DNA from 3 places in the Saccharopolyspora hordei genome. Region 3 is predicted to be linked to each of the others. Evidence: riboswitches for the same ligand, from Rfam matches in the RefSeq annotation. Region 3 holds a riboswitch; each other region holds the start of a gene.

Region 1 (5,335 bases), 2.1 Mb from region 3:
TCGTGGCGCCGCCGACCAGCGCGGAGCGCTACGTGCTGGCCGAGGCCCGGCTGAGCGCCTACGCGCGGGAGCTCGGCGAGGACGTCGCCGACCACGTCGTCGCGCGCTTCACCGGTGCCGAGCTGCTGGGCACGAAGTACCGGCCGCCGTTCGACTTCTTCCTCGGCCGCGAGAACGCCCACCAGGTGCTCGCCGCCGACTACGTCACCACCGACGACGGCACCGGGCTGGTGCACATCGCCCCGGCCTTCGGTGAGGAGGACAAGGCCGTCACCGACGCCGCGGACATCCAGCCGGTGGTCCCGGTCGACGCGCACGGCAAGTTCACCGCCGAGGTGCCGCCGTACGAGGGCCTGCAGGTCTTCGAGGCGAACAAGCAGATCATCCGCGACCTCAAGGACGCGGGCCTGCTGCTGCGGCACGAGACCTACGACCACCCGTACCCGCACTGCTGGCGCTGCGACAACGCGCTGATCCAGCGGGCGGTGTCGTCCTGGTTCGTGGCGGTCAGCAAGTTCAAGGACCGCATGGTCGAGCTCAACCAGCAGATCAACTGGGTGCCGGGGCACATCCGGGACGGCCAGTTCGGCAAGTGGCTGGAGAACGCGCGCGACTGGAACATCTCGCGGAACCGGTACTGGGGTTCGCCGATCCCGGTGTGGGTCTCCGACGACCCGAACCACCCGCGCGTCGACGTCTACGGCTCGCTGGACGAGCTGGAGCGGGACTTCGGCGTGCGGCCGAAGGACCTGCACCGGCCGCAGATCGACGAGCTGACCCGCCCCAACCCGGACGACCCGACCGGGAAGTCCACCATGCGCCGGGTCCCGGAGGTGCTGGACTGCTGGTTCGAGTCCGGGTCGATGCCGTTCGCGCAGGTGCACTACCCGTTCGACAACGCCGAGTGGTTCGAGCACCACTACCCGGGCGACTTCATCGTCGAGTACAACGGGCAGACCCGCGGCTGGTTCTACACGCTGCACGTGCTGGCCACCGCGCTGTTCGACCGGCCGGCGTTCAAGAACGTGCTGGCGCACGGCATCGTGCTGGGCCACGACGGCCTGAAGATGTCCAAGTCCAAGCGCAACTACCCGGACGTCAACGAGGTCTTCGACCGCGACGGCTCGGACGCGATGCGCTGGTTCCTGATGTCCAGCCCGATCCTGCGCGGCGGCGACCTCGTCGTCACCGAGCAGGGCATCCGGGACGCGGTGCGCCAGGCGGTGCTGCCGCTGTGGAACTCCTGGTACTTCCTGGCGCTGTACGCCAACGCCGAGGGCGTCACCGGTGAGTCCAGGGTGGACAGCCAGCACGTGCTGGACCGCTACGTGCTGGCCAAGACCCACGAGCTGGTCACCGACGTGCAGGCTGCGCTGGACTCCTTCGACCTGGCCGGGGCGTGCGCCAGCGTCCGGGACTTCCTGGAGGTCCTGACCAACTGGTACGTGCGGCGGTCCCGCGACCGCTTCTGGGCCGGTGACCGCGACGCCATCGACACCCTGCACACCGTGCTCGAGGTGACCTGCCGGGTGGTGGCGCCGATGCTGCCGCTGACCGCCGAGGCGGTGTGGCGCGGGCTGACCGGCGGCCGCTCGGTGCACCTGACCGACTGGCCGCGGCTCGACGAGCTGCCCGCGGACCCGGCGCTGGTCACCGCGATGGACCAGGTGCGCCAGGTGTGCTCGTCGGCGTCGGCGCTGCGCAAGGCCAACAAGCTGCGGGTGCGGCTGCCGCTGGCCAAGCTCGTGGTGGCCACCGCGGAGGCGGAGGCGCTGCGGCCGTTCGCCGACCTGATCCGCGACGAGGTCAACGTCAAGGAGCTGGAGCTGACCACGGACGTGGCGGCGCACGGGCACTTCGAGATCGCGGTGAACGCGCGGGCCGCCGGTCCGCGGCTGGGCCGCGACGTGCAGAAGGTCATCAAGGCGGTCAAGGCCGGCGAGTGGAACCGCACCCCGAGCGGTGCGGTCGTCGCGGCCGGGATCGAGCTGCAGGAGGGCGAGTTCACCGAGCGGCTGGTGTCCACCAACCCCGGTGCCGCCTCGGCGCTGCCCTCGAACCTGGGCCTGGTCGTGCTGGACACCGAGGTGACCCCGGAGCTGGCCGCCGAGGGCGTGGCGCGCGACGTGGTCCGCGTCATCCAGCAGGCCCGCAAGGACGCCGACTTCCAGGTCTCCGACCGCATCACGGTGACCGTCTCGGCGCCGGAGGAGGTGCTGTCGGCGGTGGCGGCGCACCGCGACTTCATCGCGGGCGAGACCCTCGCGGACGCCGTCGAGGCCGGTGACGTGGACGGCGGCTTCACCGGCTCGGTCGGCGACGGCACCGAGATCGCGGTCGCGGTCGCCCGCGTCTGACGTCGAGGAGGGCGCTCCCCGCCGACCGGCGGCGGGGAGCGCCCTCTCCCGCGCGCAGGCGTCTCACGGTGCGGGACGGCGTTGCCGCTGGGCGGGCGCCTCCCCCAAGATCTGTGCGCGAAGGTCATGAGTGCCAGCGCGAAGCCCCGGCTCGCTGGCCGGCAACCCCCGACCGCGGTGGGGTGCCCCGGGTGAGGACCTGGCCGGTCGCGCAGGGCGACCCGGCAAGCGCGGACCCCTCTGGGCGGGTCCGATGAGGCCCTGGGAGGGGCTCATGACGTCTGCCACTGCCGACATCCCGACTCAGTCCACTGCCGACGTCCCGGTGCCCGCGGTGGCGGGGCGCGCGTTGCGGGTCCCGCTGGTCACCGGTGGGAGCACCGAGTACGCCAACCTCGACCACGCGGCCAGCGCGCCGTGCCTGGACAGCGTCCGCGAGGCCGTCGACGAGCTGCTGCCGTGGTACGCCAGCGTGCACCGCGGCGCCGGCCTCGCCTCGCAGGTGTGCACCCGGGTGTACGAGGGCGCGCGGCAGGTGCTGCGCGACTTCGTCGGCGCCCGCCGCACCGATTCGGTGGTCTTCACCCGGAACACCACCGACGCGCTGAACCTGCTGGCCCGGGCCCTGCCTCGCGGCACGTCCGTGGTCGTCCCGGAGACCGAGCACCACGCCGCGCTGCTGCCCTGGAGCGGCCCGCGGGTGCGGCGGATCGCGGCTCCGGCGAGCCCGGCCGACGCCGTCGCCGCGCTGGACGCCGCGCTGGCCGAGTGCCCGGAGGGGCCGCGGCTGGCGGTGATCAGCGGCGCCTCGAACGTCACCGGTGAGCTGTGGCCGGTCGCCGAGCTCGCCCGCGTGGCGCGCCGCCACGGGGCGCGGACGGTGCTCGACGCCGCGCAGCTGGCCCCGCACCGCCCGGTGCGGATGACCGAGCTCGACGTCGACCACGTCGCGCTCTCCGGCCACAAGCTGTACGCGCCGTTCGGCGCGGGCGCGCTGGTCGGGCGCGCGGACTGGCTCAACGCCGCGGAGCCCCACCTGGCCGGTGGCGGTGCCACGCGGCGGGTCACCGAGCGCGCGGTGAGCTGGACCACCGGTCCGGAGCGGCACGAGGCCGGGTCGCCGAACACGGTCGGCGTGCACGCGCTGGCCGAGGCCTGCCGGACACTCGGGGCGCGGTGGGCGGACGTCGTCGCGCACGAGGAGGCGCTGCTGCGCCGGCTGCGGGCGGGGCTGCGCGGTGTGCCGGGGCTGCGGGAGCTCTGCCTGTTCGACGCCGACCACGAGCGGGTCGGCGTGGTGAGCTTCACCGTCGACGGCCAGGACCCCGGGCTGCTCGCCGCCGCGCTGTCGGCCGAGCACGGCATCGGCGTCCGCGACGGGCTGTTCTGCGCGCACCTGGCCACCCGGCGGCTGCTGTCCCGAGCGGGGTCGGGCGCCGAGCGCGCGCTGCGCGCCAGCATCGGCCTGGGCACCACGGCCGAGCACGTCGACCGCCTGGTCAGCGCGCTGCGGACGTTGGTCGCCGAGGGTCCGGCCTGGCGCTACGAGCAGGTGGACGGCCGGTGGGTCCCCGTCGACGACCCCCGCCCGCTGCCGGACTTCCTGCGCTGAGGCAGCCCCCGGGCACGCGGCGTCACGGGAAATCGGACGCCCGGTTCCCGCGCCACCGGTCCACGCGTGGGTGACGTGGGGCTGAGGGGGTGGTCCCGGGGCCTGCCGGGCGCGGCCCGTGGACCGGGGTGTGGTGGAGGGCACCGCGCGGGGCGGGACTGCTGGAACCCGGTCGGTGCCGGTCAGGGACAATGGGGGAGTGAGCAGCGAGCAGTCCTCCCCCAGGCAGTCATCCGCGGAGCCGGCCGACCACGGGGAGCCCGCCGAGCAGGCGCCCGAGACCCCGGCCGACACCGCCGGGACGCCTGCGGCCGACGGGTCCTCCCGCGCGCCTCGGAAGCTCCTGGCGCTGCTGTTCGGGGTGGCCGCGGTCGCGCTGGGGCTCGACGTCCTCACCAAGGTCGTCGTGGTGGCCGAGCTGGAGGGCGAGCCGCCGGTCGAGGTCCTCGGCGGACTGCTCTACCTCGACGTGCTGCGCAACCCGGGTGCCGCCTTCTCGCTGGCCACCGGGATGACCTGGCTGCTGGCGCTGCTCGCCATCGCGGTGGTCGGCGTGATCGTCTGGCTGGCGCCGAAGCTGCGCTCCCCGGGCTGGGCGGTCGGCCTCGGCCTGGTGCTCGGCGGTGCGTGCGGCAACCTCGCCGACCGCCTCTTCCGCGCACCCGGCCCGCTGCAGGGCCACGTGGTGGACTTCCTGTCCGTGCTCGCCCCCGGCGGCGCGGTGTGGCCCGTGTTCAACATCGCCGACAGCTGCATCGTGGTCGGTGGGGTGCTGGTCGTGCTGCTGTCGCTGCTGGGGCGCGACTACGACGGCACGGTGCACCGGAAGAAGAAGGCGGCGGAGAGCGAGTCGTGAGCGATCTTCGGAACTTGCCGGTGCCCGAGGGGCTCGACGGCATGCGAGTCGACGCGGGCCTGTCGAAGCTCCTGGGCCTGTCCCGCAACGCGGTGGCCACGCTGGCCGAGTCCGGCGACGTGCTGCTCGACGGCAACCCCGCGGGCAAGTCCGACCGGCTGGTGGCCGGGGCGTGGCTGGAGGTGACGCTGCCCCCGGCGCAGCAGCCGCCGCAGGTCGTCGCCGTGCCCGTGGAGGGGCTGAAGATCCTGCACCAGGACGACGACATCGTGGTGGTGGACAAGCCGATCGGCGTCGCGGTGCACCCGAGCCCGGGCTGGGAGGGCCCGACCGTGGTCGGCGGCCTGGCCGCGGCCGGCGTGCGCATCGCCACCTCCGGCGCCGCCGAGCGGCAGGGTGTCGTGCACCGGCTCGACGCGGGCACCACCGGGGTGATGGTGGTGGCCAAGAGCGAGCACGCCTACTCGGTGCTCAAGCGGGCGTTCAAGGAGCGCACCGTGGACAAGCGCT
Region 2 (5,335 bases), 5.1 Mb from region 3:
GTGATCGCGGACGGGAAGCCGCCGGTGATCGGGAGGGTGAACTCGCGCACCTGCCCGTCCGGGGTGATGCGGCCGATCCGGTCGGCGGCGGTCTCGGTGAACCACAGCGCGCCGTCCGGTCCGGCGGCGATGCCGTACGGCCCCGAGTCCGAAGTGGGCAGTGGGTGCTCGTCGACCGCGCCGTCGGTGGTGATCCGGCCGATCCGGTGGGCCTGGTACTCGGTGAACCACAGGGCACCGTCCGGACCGGGGACGATGATCGTCGGCCCGCGGTCCGGGCCGAGCGGGAAGCGGGTGGGCTCGGAGCCGGGCACCAGACGGCCGATGCCGCTGCCGCGGACCAGGGTGAACCAGAGCGCGCCGTCCGGTCCGGCGGTGATCGCGTACGGGCCGCTGGCCTCGTCGGCGACGGTGCACTGCTCGACCACGGCGGTGGGCGTCATGAGCTCTCCTCGGGCGTTCCACGCCGACCGGGGCACCGTGGTCGCGCGCGACCCACCGGTCCCGTCGGGCAGGGTCAGCACAGGCTACGCCCGGAACCGCGCTCACCGCGCGCGAATTCCCCACCGAGCAGACGGAGGCAGTCCACGAAGGACGCGGCGCCACCGCTGTGCGATGGCGCCGCGTCCGCAGTCCAGGTCGTGGGTCACAGGCCGAGGGCCGCGTTGACCGCCTCGGTCGTCGGGGCCACGGTGGCCTTCGGGCCGATCTGGTCCTGGACGGCGTCCAGCGTCTTCAGCCCGTCACCGGTGATGAGCAGGACGGTCTCGGCGTCCGGGTCGATCTTGCCTGCCTCGATGAGCTTCTTCGCGGTGGCCACGGTGACCCCACCGGCGGTCTCGGCGAAGATGCCCTCGGTCTTGGCCAGCAGCTTGATGCCCTCGCGGACCTCGTCGTCGGTGACGTCCTCGATGGCGCCGTTGGTCTTGCGCACGATGTCCAGCACGTACGGCCCGTCGGCGGGCGCCCCGATCGCCAGCGAGCGCGCGATGGTGTCCGGCCGGACCGGCTGCACCACGTCGTGGCCGTTCTTGAACGCGGTCGACACCGGGGAGCAGCCGGTGGCCTGCGCACCGAAGATCCGCACCGGGCTCGGCTCCACCAGGCCGGTCTCACCGAGCTCGTTGAAGCCCTTGTAGACCTTGGTCAGCTGGGAGCCGGAGGCGATCGGCACCACGATCTGCTCGGGGATGCGCCAGCCGAGCTGCTCGGCGACCTCGAAGGCGAGGGTCTTGGAGCCCTCCGAGTAGTAGGGACGGACGTTGACGTTGACGAACGCCCAGTCCTCGTGCTCCCCGGCCAGCTCGGTGGCCAGGCGGTTGACGTCGTCGTAGTTGCCGTCGACGGCGAGCAGCGAGCCGTCGTAGACGGCGCTCATCAAGATCTTGGCGCGCTCGAGGGACTTCGGCACCAGCACCACCGAGTCCCAGCCGGCGCGGGCGGCGGCCGCGGCCACCGCGTTGGCGAGGTTGCCCGTCGACGGGCACGCGAGCACCTTGAACCCGAACTCGCGCGCGGCGGCCAGCGCGACGGCGACCACGCGGTCCTTGAACGAGTGCGTCGGGTTACCGGTGTCGTCCTTGACCCAGATCCGCTTCACGCCCAGTGCCTTGGCGAGGTTGTCGGCCCGGATCAAGCGGGTACAGCCGGGGTCGGTGTTCGGGTGCTCCTCCACGTTGGAGGGCACCGGGAGCAGCTGCTTGTAGCGCCAGATCGACCGGGGACCGGCCTCGATGTCCTCGCGGCGCAGCTTCGGGAAGTCGTAGGCGACTTCCAGCGGCGAGAAGTCTTCCAGCGAGACGAACTCGGGAGCCAGCGGCTGGCGGTGCCCCTCTTCCTTGGACACCAGTTCGACAGCGTTGCCGAGGTCGATGGTCTTGGTCGTGCGCTGGGCAGCAACGGTCATCGCGAGGTCCTCTCCTCATCTGTCCCGCGGACGGGTCGGAATTGGCACCGCTTTCGCCGGTGACCTCGCGCTGAGAACCACGATTCGCCGGACGAACGGTTGCCGGGGCTTCATCGGGCCGTTCCCTCTGCCCCTCTGGATGAGCTCTTCGGTTGTGCTCGCAACGCTAGTGGATCGCGCCAGGTCCTGGCCAGGCCGATCCAGATGGCGGGATCGTCGCGGGCGCGTGCGACGATGCCTGCATGAGCTCACCGTCCGTGGTCACCGAACCGCTGCACCTGGTCCTCGGAGACGAGGAACTGCTGGTGGAACGCGCGATGTGGGCTGCGGTCGGCGCGGCCCGCGCGGCGGACCCGGAGGCCGAGCTGCGCCGGGTCAAGGTGAGTGAACTCACCCCTCCCGAGCTGGCCGAGATGCTCAGTCCGTCGCTGTTCGCGGAGGCCCGGGTGCTGGTGCTGGAGGCCGCGCAGGACGCGGGCAAGGAGATCGCCGAAGCGCTGCTCTCCCACGCCAAGGACCCGGTCGACGGTGTGACGCTCGTCGTCGTGCACTCCGGTGGCGGGCGCTCGAAGCACGCCAAGGAGCTGCCCAAGGAACTGCGCAAGCTGGGTGCGCGCGTCACCGAGTGCGCCAAGGTCACCAAGCCCGCCGAGCGGGAGGCCTTCGTCAAGGACGAGATCCGCAGGGCCGGCGGCAAGGCGAACGCGGCCGCCGTGTCGGCGCTCATCGAGACGGTCGGCTCGGACCTCCGCGAGCTCTCCGCGGCCGCGACGCAGCTGGTCGCCGACACCGGCGGGAAGGTCGACGAGACCGCGGTGCGCCGCTACCACCGGGGCCGGGCGGAGGTCACCGGCTTCGCGGTCGCCGAGAAGGCGGTGACCGGCGACCGCGCGGCCGCGCTGGAGGCGCTGCGCTGGGCGGTGCAGCTCGGCGTGCCGCACGTGCTGATCGCCGACGCGCTGGCGGACTCGGTGCGCACCATCGGCCGGGTCGCGGCGGCCGGCGGCCGCAACGACCCGTTCCGCCTCGCCGGCGAGCTCGGCATGCCCGCGTGGAAGGTGAAGAAGGCGCTGGCCCAGTCCCGGGGCTGGAGCCCCACCAGCCTCGCGGCCGCGCTGCAGGCCGTCGCCGAGGTCAACGCCGACGTCAAGGGCATGGCCGCGGACGCCACCTACGCCCTGGAGCGCACCGTCCTGCGCCTGGTCGAGCTGCGCGGCCAGCGCCCGTGACACGCGAACGGCCCCTCCCCGCAGCGCGGGAAGGGGCCGTGGGTCCAGCTGACGTCAGAGCTGGTTGACGCGGCGCGCGAGAGCGGACTTCTTGTTGGCGGCCTGGTTGCGGTGGATGACACCCTTGCTGGCGGCCTTGTCCAGCGCGCGGCTCGCGGCCCGCTGCAGCTCGATCGCCTTCTCCTTGTCGCCGGCGGCAGCGGCCTCGCGGAACTTGCGGATCGCGGTCTTCAGCGAGGACTTCACGGCCTTGTTGCGCTGCCGGTTCTTCTCGTTGGTCCGGATCCGCTTGATCTGGGACTTGATGTTGGCCACTGGTACCGCCTTCTCTCAGTCTCTTCCGAACGGTCGTGCCGCGCTTCAACGGCCCTGCCCGCAGGCAGGTTTCCTCCCTGGCGGAACGCCGCACGGCACGGTCGACCATGCTACAGCGACGACCTGGACAGACGTCGGCCGGGCCGACTGCGCGAGAGCGATCACATCGGCTCGGATCCGGCCGCGGCAGACCATAGGGTCGGTCGTCGTGCTCGACGCCCTGGACTGGCCCGGTTTCGCCGACCTCTCGCTCGCCGGAGTGCTCCTGCTGTGCGCGGCGGCGTTCCTCGCCGGGGCGGTCGACGCGATCGTGGGCGGTGGCGGGCTGATCCAGCTGCCCGCGATGCTGCTGCTCATGCCCGGCGGTGAAGTGATCCACTCGCTGGCCACCAACAAGGTCGCCGCGATCGCCGGGACCGCCGCGGCCGCCCGGACCTACGCCAAGCGCACCCCGATCGACTGGCGCGCGGCCCTGCCGATGGCGCTGGTGGCGCTGCTGGGCTCGCTGGGCGGCGCGGCGCTCGCCAACGCGCTGCCGTCCGCCGTGCTCAACGTCGTCGTGCTCGCCGCCCTGGTGGCCGTGGGCGTCCACACCTGGCGCAAGCCCGACCTCGGGTCGGTGGACGCGCCGCGCTTCCAGCGCCGCGTCCAGCTGCTCGTGATGCTCGCCGGCGGCGCGCTGATCGGGTTCTGGGACGGCATCGCCGGGCCCGGCACCGGGTCGTTCCTGGTGTTCCTGCTGGTCGGCCTGGTCGGGTTCGCGTTCGTGACGGCGTCGGCCACGGCGAAGGTGGTCAACGTCGCGACCAACATCGGCGCGCTGGTCTTCTTCGTGCCCGCGGGCAAGGTCCTGTGGGGACTGGGGCTGGTGATGGCGGCCGGCAACGTCGCGGGCAGCGTGCTCGGCGCGGCGCTGGCCGCTCGGCGCGGCTCCGGTTTCGTCCGCCGCGTCTTCCTGACCGTGGTCGTCGGCCTCGTCCTGAGCCTCGGCTGGAAGGTTGCGGCCGGGGCGTAGCATCACCACCGGTTGTGACTGGGGTTCCGCCCCCGCTCCGCCGCGGACCACCACGACCAGGAGCGCGGGGGGACTGGTCCGAGCGGCACCGGCGGTCGCGGAACGGGAGCGACCGCGCAAAAACCTGGAGGAACCCCGATGTCGCGCGCCCGCGCGGCACGGAGAGGGTTCCGATGGGTCTGGTCGCCGTGCTCCTCGTCGTCGCCGCCGCGTTCGCCCACGCGGGCTGGAACTTCTTCGCCAAGCGCGCCGGGTCGGCGGGCGCCGGGTTCGTCTGGCTGACCGCGACCTGCTCCGCGGCCCTGTACCTGCCGGTGGCCGCCGGGGTGCTGCTCTGGCAGGGCGTCCCGCCGCTGGGCGACTGGGCGCTCGGGGTGCTGGTCAGCGCGCTCGTGCACCTCGGCTACTTCCTGCTGCTGCAGCGCGGCTACGCGGTCGGCGACATGTCGGTGGTGTACCCGCTGGCCCGCGGCACCGGGCCGATGCTGGCGATGGTCATCGCGGTGCTGGTGCTCGGCGAGCGGCCCGGGTGGCTCGGCGTGGCCGGCGGGCTGCTGGTGATCGCGGGCGTGCTCGTGATCGGGCTGTCCGACGGCGTGCCGCGCTCCGGCGCGGGCCTGGCCGGGATCGGCTTCGGCGTGCTGACCGGTGCGCTCATCGCGGTCTACACGGTGTGGGACGCCTACGCGGTGACCGGCCTGGCGCTGTCGCCGCTGCTGTACGACTGGGCGAACAACCTCACGCGCTCGGGACTGCTCGCCCCGTACGCGGCCCGCCGCCGCGCGCACCTCGCCGCGGTCTGGTCCCGGCACCGTGCGGCCGTGCTGGCGGTGGCACTGCTGTCGCCGCTGGCCTACGTCCTCGTCCTGT
Region 3 (5,335 bases):
CGCCGACTTCCCTGCGCAACACGCCCGTCCCGGCGGACTCGTCGGCCGCACCACAGCAGCGGAGGGCACCGCCCGGGCCGTGGCCCGGAGGGTGCCCTCCCACCGCTGTCCGCTGGTCAGTCGGCCGGGACGACGGCGACGCCGCCCCACTTCTCGTTGATGAAGTTCTTGACCTCCGGCGAGCGCAGCAGCTCGGCCAGCTTCTGGATCCGCGGGTCCTCCGCCAGGGCCGGGGTGGTCACCAGACCGTTGGCGTAGGGGTTGTTCTCCGCGCTCTCCACGAGCACCGGGTCCTTCAGGTTCGCCTTGATCGCGTAGTTGCCGTTGACCACCGCGGCGGCCGCGTCGTCCACCGAGCGCGGCAGCTGGTCCGGCGAGAGGTCCTTGAAGTCGATGTTCTTCGGGTTCTCCGCGATCGCGGCCTCCAACCGGGTGCCGACCGCGGCGTCCGGCTTGAGCTTGATCAGCCCGCCCTGCTCCAGCAGCTTGAGGCCGCGGAACTGGTTGGCCGGGTCGTTGGACAGCGTCACGGTCGCGCCGTCGGGGATCTCCTGCAGCGACTCGTGCTGCTTGGAGTACACCGCCAGCGGTTCCAGGTGCACCGGCGCGACCCACGCGAAGTCACCACCGCGCTGCTTGCGGTACTCGTCGAGGTACGGGACGTGCTGGAAGTAGTTCGCCTCCAGCTCGCCGTGCGCCACGGCCTCGTTGGGCCGGTTGTAGTCGTCGAACTTGACGATCTCGATGTCGATCCCGGCCTTCTCGGCGAGGTTGTCCTTGACGTACTCGAGGATCTCGCCGTGCGGGGTCGGGCTGACCGCGACCCGGATCGGGGCGTTGGGGTCCTCGGCGGCCGAGGGGCCGCCACCGCAGGCGGCGAGCGCCACACCGACGGCGGCCACCAGGGCAGCGAAGCGCAGACGCATCAGGGCAGTGTCCTTTCTGGACGTCAGAACGGGACGGGGTCCCGAACGAGGAGGGAGAGGGGATCAGCCGTCGCGGAGGATCAGCCGGCCGCGGTGCGACGGCGGTCGACCGCCTTGGCCGTGAGGTCGGTGATCAGCTGCATGCCGAAGGCGAGCACCGCGAGCACCAGGACCGAGCCGTAGAGCAGCCGGTCGTCGTAGCCCTGGTAGCCGTCCTGGATCGCCGTGGTGCCCAGGCCACCGCCGCCGATCGCGCCCGCCATCGCGGCGTAGCCGATCAGCGCCACCGCGGTGACGCCGACCGCACCGACCAGCGCGGCCCGCGCTTCGCCGAGCAGCACGGTCCACACGATCCGCAGGCGGCTGGATCCCGTGGTGATCGCGGCCTCCACGACGGTGAAGCTCACCTCGCGCAACGCGTTCTGGGTCAACCGCGCGAAGAACGGGATCGCGCCGATGGTCAGCGGCACGATCACCGCGGTGCTGCCGATCGACGTGCCGATCAGCAGCCGGGTGAACGACGCCAGCACCACCAGCAGCACCACGAACGGCACCGAGCGCACGACATCGACCACGATGCCGAGCACCCGGTACAGCGCGGGCCTCGGGTTCAGCCCGACCGGCGAGCTCAGGTGCAGCAGCACACCGAGCGGCAGCCCACCGAGGACCGCCAGCAGGGTGGACACCAACACCATGTAGAGCGTGCCGAGCGTGGCCTCACCGAGGATCTCGAAGACCTCCGACCAGGGGGTCACATCACTCACGCAGCGACTCCGTCAACGCACACGGGAGCGCGCCGCACGTGCGCGTCGCGCTCGACCATCCACTTCAGCGCGGCCTCGGCGCGCTCGCCGCTCAGGCCGACCTTGAACTTCGCGACCGGCGTGTCCCCGAGGCGGGTCAGCCCGCCGCCGAGGATCGCCAGCTCGACACCGAACCGGCTCGCCGCCTCCGGCAGCAGCGCGCCCACCGCGGCGAAGCCGACCAGCACGACCTCGGCGACCACGTCGTGGCGGCCGTCGGTCGGGCGCAGCGGCTCGGCCTGGTCGGTGGCGGGCAGCAGCGTCGAGCTCACCCGGCTGTCCGGCGCGGCGACCAGGTCCAGCACCTTGCCGTGCTCCACCACGCGGCCGCCTTCCAGCACCGCGACGTCATCGGCGATCTTGCGCACCACCGCCATGTCGTGGGTCACCACGAGCACGGTGACGCCCAGCTCCGCGCGGGCGCGGTCCAGCACGGTGAGCACCGAGTCGGTGGTGCCGGGGTCCAGCGCGGACGTCGGTTCGTCGGCCAGCAGCACCGAGGGCTTGGCGGCCAGCGCCCGCGCGACCGCGATCCGCTGCCGCTGCCCGCCGGAGAGCTGGTCGGGGTAGACCGAGGCCTTGTCGGTCAGGCCGACGAGGTCCAGCAGCTCGCCGACGCGGCTGCGCCGCTCCGGCCCGGACATCCCGGCCGCCTCCAGCGGCAGCGCGATGTTGCCCGCCGCGGTGCGCTGCCGGAGCAGCGAATCACCTTGCGGCACCACGCCGATCTGCCGGCGCGCGGCGCGCAGCGCCTTGCCGCTGAGGGAGACGAGGTCGGTGCCGTCCACCCGGATGGCACCCGAGTCCGGCTTCTCGAGCAGCGCGATGCACCGAGCGAGGGTGGACTTGCCTGCGCCGCTGGGGCCGACCACGCCGCACACCGCGCCGGCCGGAACCTCCATGGTGACGCCGTCGAGGGCGCGCACCGTGCCGTTGTTCTGCTGGAAGGACTTGGTCAGGTTCTCGACTGTGATCACGATCGGCTCCAGATCAGCTCGCGTCGGGCCGCGCTCAGCACGGAGCAGCGGGCCAGGGGCTCCGGGTGGAGGGAAGGGGCTGGGTCACCTCTCGCGACGACAGGCGGAGGTCGTGCGCCGCCCGTGGTCGATGACGCGACGCTGCGTGAGGAGCATCCGGATGCGGCTGGAGGACGGGGCCGGTGTCCGGGTGGGGCTCGCGGCAGCGAGCAGCGCGTTGGAATCCACAGCTACTCCATCGGTCCTGGCGTTAGCACCTGCCCGTCCGGGTGGTTGCTGCGGCGTCACTGAGCCAGGTCTCTCGGCCGCTCGGGATGGATTTCCCGGACAGTAGAACCCACTGGCGGATTCCGGCGCAAGTTGATAGTCGTCACTTTCCGAAACAGTTTGCAACGTCACACATCCGGACGAGCGGGAATTTCTTCCCCGGACCCGGTGTTCCGGTGACTCCCAGTAGCAAGATTGCGGCGATCCGCAAGCGCCCGGACGGGTGGTTCAGGAGGCGTCCTCCGCCGCCGCGGCCTCCGCGATCCGCGCGAAGTCAGCGATGCGCAACTGCTCCCCGCGGGTCGTCGGGTCGATGCCCGCCGCCCGCAGCACGGCCTCCGCGCGCGCGGCCGAACCGGCCCACCCGGCCAGCGCGCCGCGCAGCGTCTTGCGCCGCTGCGCGAACGCGGCGTCCACCACGCGGAAGACCTCCGCGCGCGGTGCGCTCGACGGCGGCTCCACGCGCCGGAACGCCACCAGCCCGGAGTCCACGTTGGGCACCGGCCAGAACACCGTGCGCGGCACCGGACCGGCGCGCCGCACCTCGGCGAACCAGGCGAGCTTGACGCTCGGCACGCCGTAGACGCGCCCACCGGGCCGCGCGGACATCCGGTCGGCGACCTCGGCCTGCACCATGACCAGCCCGTGCCGCAGGCTCGGCAGCTCGGCCAGCAGGTGCAGCACGACCGGCACGGCGACGTTGTAGGGCAGGTTGGCGACCAGCGCGGTCGGCGGCGCCGGGAAGTCCGCGGCGCGCACGCGCAGCGCGTCCGCCTCGAGCACCGTGAGCCGGTCGCGCAGCGCCGGGGCGAACTCGGCCGCGGTGCGCGGCAACCGGGCGGCGAGCGCCGGGTCGATCTCGACGGCGGTCACCGCGCCGGCGGCGGGCAGCAGGGCCAGCGTCAGCGAGCCGAGCCCGGGCCCGACCTCCAGAACGACGTCCTCGGAGGTCACCGACGCCGAGGCCACGATGCGCCGCACCGTGTTCGGGTCGTGCACGAAGTTCTGCCCGAGCTTCTTCGTCGGGCGGATGCTCAGCTCCTCGGCCAGCCGACGCACGTCGGCGGGGCCGAGCAGCGCCGCCTGCTGGTCGTCCACGTCGACGAACGTACCCGCACGCCACTGCGGCCCTCGCGACCAGGTGGGCCGGGAGCGCGAACGCCCTGGCGCCGTGGGCACGGCACCAGGGCGTGCAGTCCGGGCGGCCTGCCCGCACGCGCGGGCAGCGCCGCGATCAGCTCAGGCCGAGCTTCGAGGAGCAGTGCGGCCAGGCACCGTAGCCGCCGCGGGAGGAGCGGACCTTCTCCGCGACCGCGATCTGCTGCTCGCGGCTGGCCTGGTGCGGGTACGGGGCGTACTGGTCGCCGCCGTAGGCGTCCCAGGTGGACTTGTTGAACTGGAGGCCGCCGTAGTAGCCGTTGCCGGAATTGGCCGACCAGTTGCCGCTGGCCTCGCACTGCGCCAGCTTGTCCCAGACCGCGCCGTTCGGCGGCTGCTTGCCACCGACGCGCACGACCTTCTCCTGCGCCTCCTTGACGACCTTCTCGCCGACGGTCTCGCGCTTGACCTCTTCGCCGTTCTCGGTCGTCACGCGCATCGTCACGATCTTCTCGCCGGGCACGCCGGGGAACTCGACGCGCTCCTCGCCCTTGAACATCGTGTTGTCGACGATCTCGCGCACCGGCGGCTCGACCGGCATCGTCACGTTGATCACCGTGCTGCTGGTGCGGACGATGCGCACCTCGGCACCGCTGACCAGCCGCTGGTCGCCGCCCGGGGTGACGGTGTCCTCCGGGCCGAGCTGGAGCTCCTGCTCCTTGACCAGCTCGTCGACGGTGGCGGCGGTGGTGGTCAGCCGCCGCGGCTCGCCGTCGCCGTCGATGAGGGTGATGTCCTTGCTGGTCTTGATGACCAGCTCCATGCCCTCGTGCGGGACCACCATGTTGCGGTCGGCGGAGATCCAGGCGCCCTCGGTGGACACCCCGAGCTGGCTCAGCGCCTGCCCGACGGTGACCGAGCGGACCCACTCCTCGCGGACCTCGCCGTCGATGTTGACCTTGAGCAGGCGCCCGCGGTCGAGGGTGATCGTGTCGCCGTGGCCGACCTTGGCCTGCGGCGAGGGGCTCAGCGCGTCGTGCTGGCCGACCTGGATGCCCTCGTCCTCGAGGACCTCGCCGACGGTGTCCTCGTAGGTGTTGATGGTGCGCTCTTGGCCGTCGATCTCGACGGTCACCGACTTGTCCATCGCGGCGGCCGCGCCGCCGGTGCCGGTGAGGGTGAGCAGCACGCCGGCGACCGCGCCCTTGAGGAAGCGCCGCTTCCAGTCGGTGATCGCCTCGACGACCTCCTGCGGAGGTTCCCC

The links. Region 3 has a riboswitch for S-adenosylmethionine ahead of HNR68_RS00195 (ATP-binding cassette domain-containing protein). Riboswitches for the same ligand answer to the same signal wherever they lie in the genome.
Region 1: linked by a shared signal. The riboswitch ahead of HNR68_RS10010 (aminotransferase class V-fold PLP-dependent enzyme) and the one ahead of HNR68_RS00195 (ATP-binding cassette domain-containing protein) in region 3 are both predicted to bind S-adenosylmethionine.
Region 2: linked by a shared signal. The riboswitch ahead of thrC (threonine synthase) and the one ahead of HNR68_RS00195 (ATP-binding cassette domain-containing protein) in region 3 are both predicted to bind S-adenosylmethionine.

The regions. Positions count from the first base shown of each region.
Region 1 is NZ_JACCFJ010000001.1:2,132,553-2,137,887, forward strand. Features, by position in the region: gene ileS (isoleucine--tRNA ligase) at 1-2,357, shown strand, start outside; SAM riboswitch class IV at 2,480-2,594, shown strand; gene HNR68_RS10010 (aminotransferase class V-fold PLP-dependent enzyme) at 2,632-3,969, shown strand; gene lspA (signal peptidase II) at 4,169-4,825, shown strand; gene HNR68_RS10020 (RluA family pseudouridine synthase) at 4,867-5,335, shown strand, end outside.
Region 2 is NZ_JACCFJ010000001.1:5,122,313-5,127,647, reverse strand. Features, by position in the region: gene HNR68_RS23495 (Vgb family protein) at 1-443, opposite strand, end outside; gene thrC (threonine synthase) at 647-1,906, opposite strand; SAM riboswitch class I at 1,919-2,052, opposite strand; gene holA (DNA polymerase III subunit delta) at 2,149-3,135, shown strand; gene rpsT (30S ribosomal protein S20) at 3,190-3,450, opposite strand; gene HNR68_RS23475 (TSUP family transporter) at 3,659-4,465, shown strand; gene HNR68_RS23470 (EamA family transporter) at 4,639-5,335, shown strand, end outside.
Region 3 is NZ_JACCFJ010000001.1:42,264-47,598, forward strand. Features, by position in the region: gene HNR68_RS00185 (MetQ/NlpA family ABC transporter substrate-binding protein) at 117-926, opposite strand; gene HNR68_RS00190 (ABC transporter permease subunit) at 1,007-1,690, opposite strand; gene HNR68_RS00195 (ATP-binding cassette domain-containing protein) at 1,687-2,706, opposite strand; SAM riboswitch class I at 2,939-3,027, opposite strand; gene rsmA (16S rRNA (adenine(1518)-N(6)/adenine(1519)-N(6))-dimethyltransferase RsmA) at 3,202-4,071, opposite strand; gene HNR68_RS00205 (transglycosylase family protein) at 4,208-5,335, opposite strand, start outside.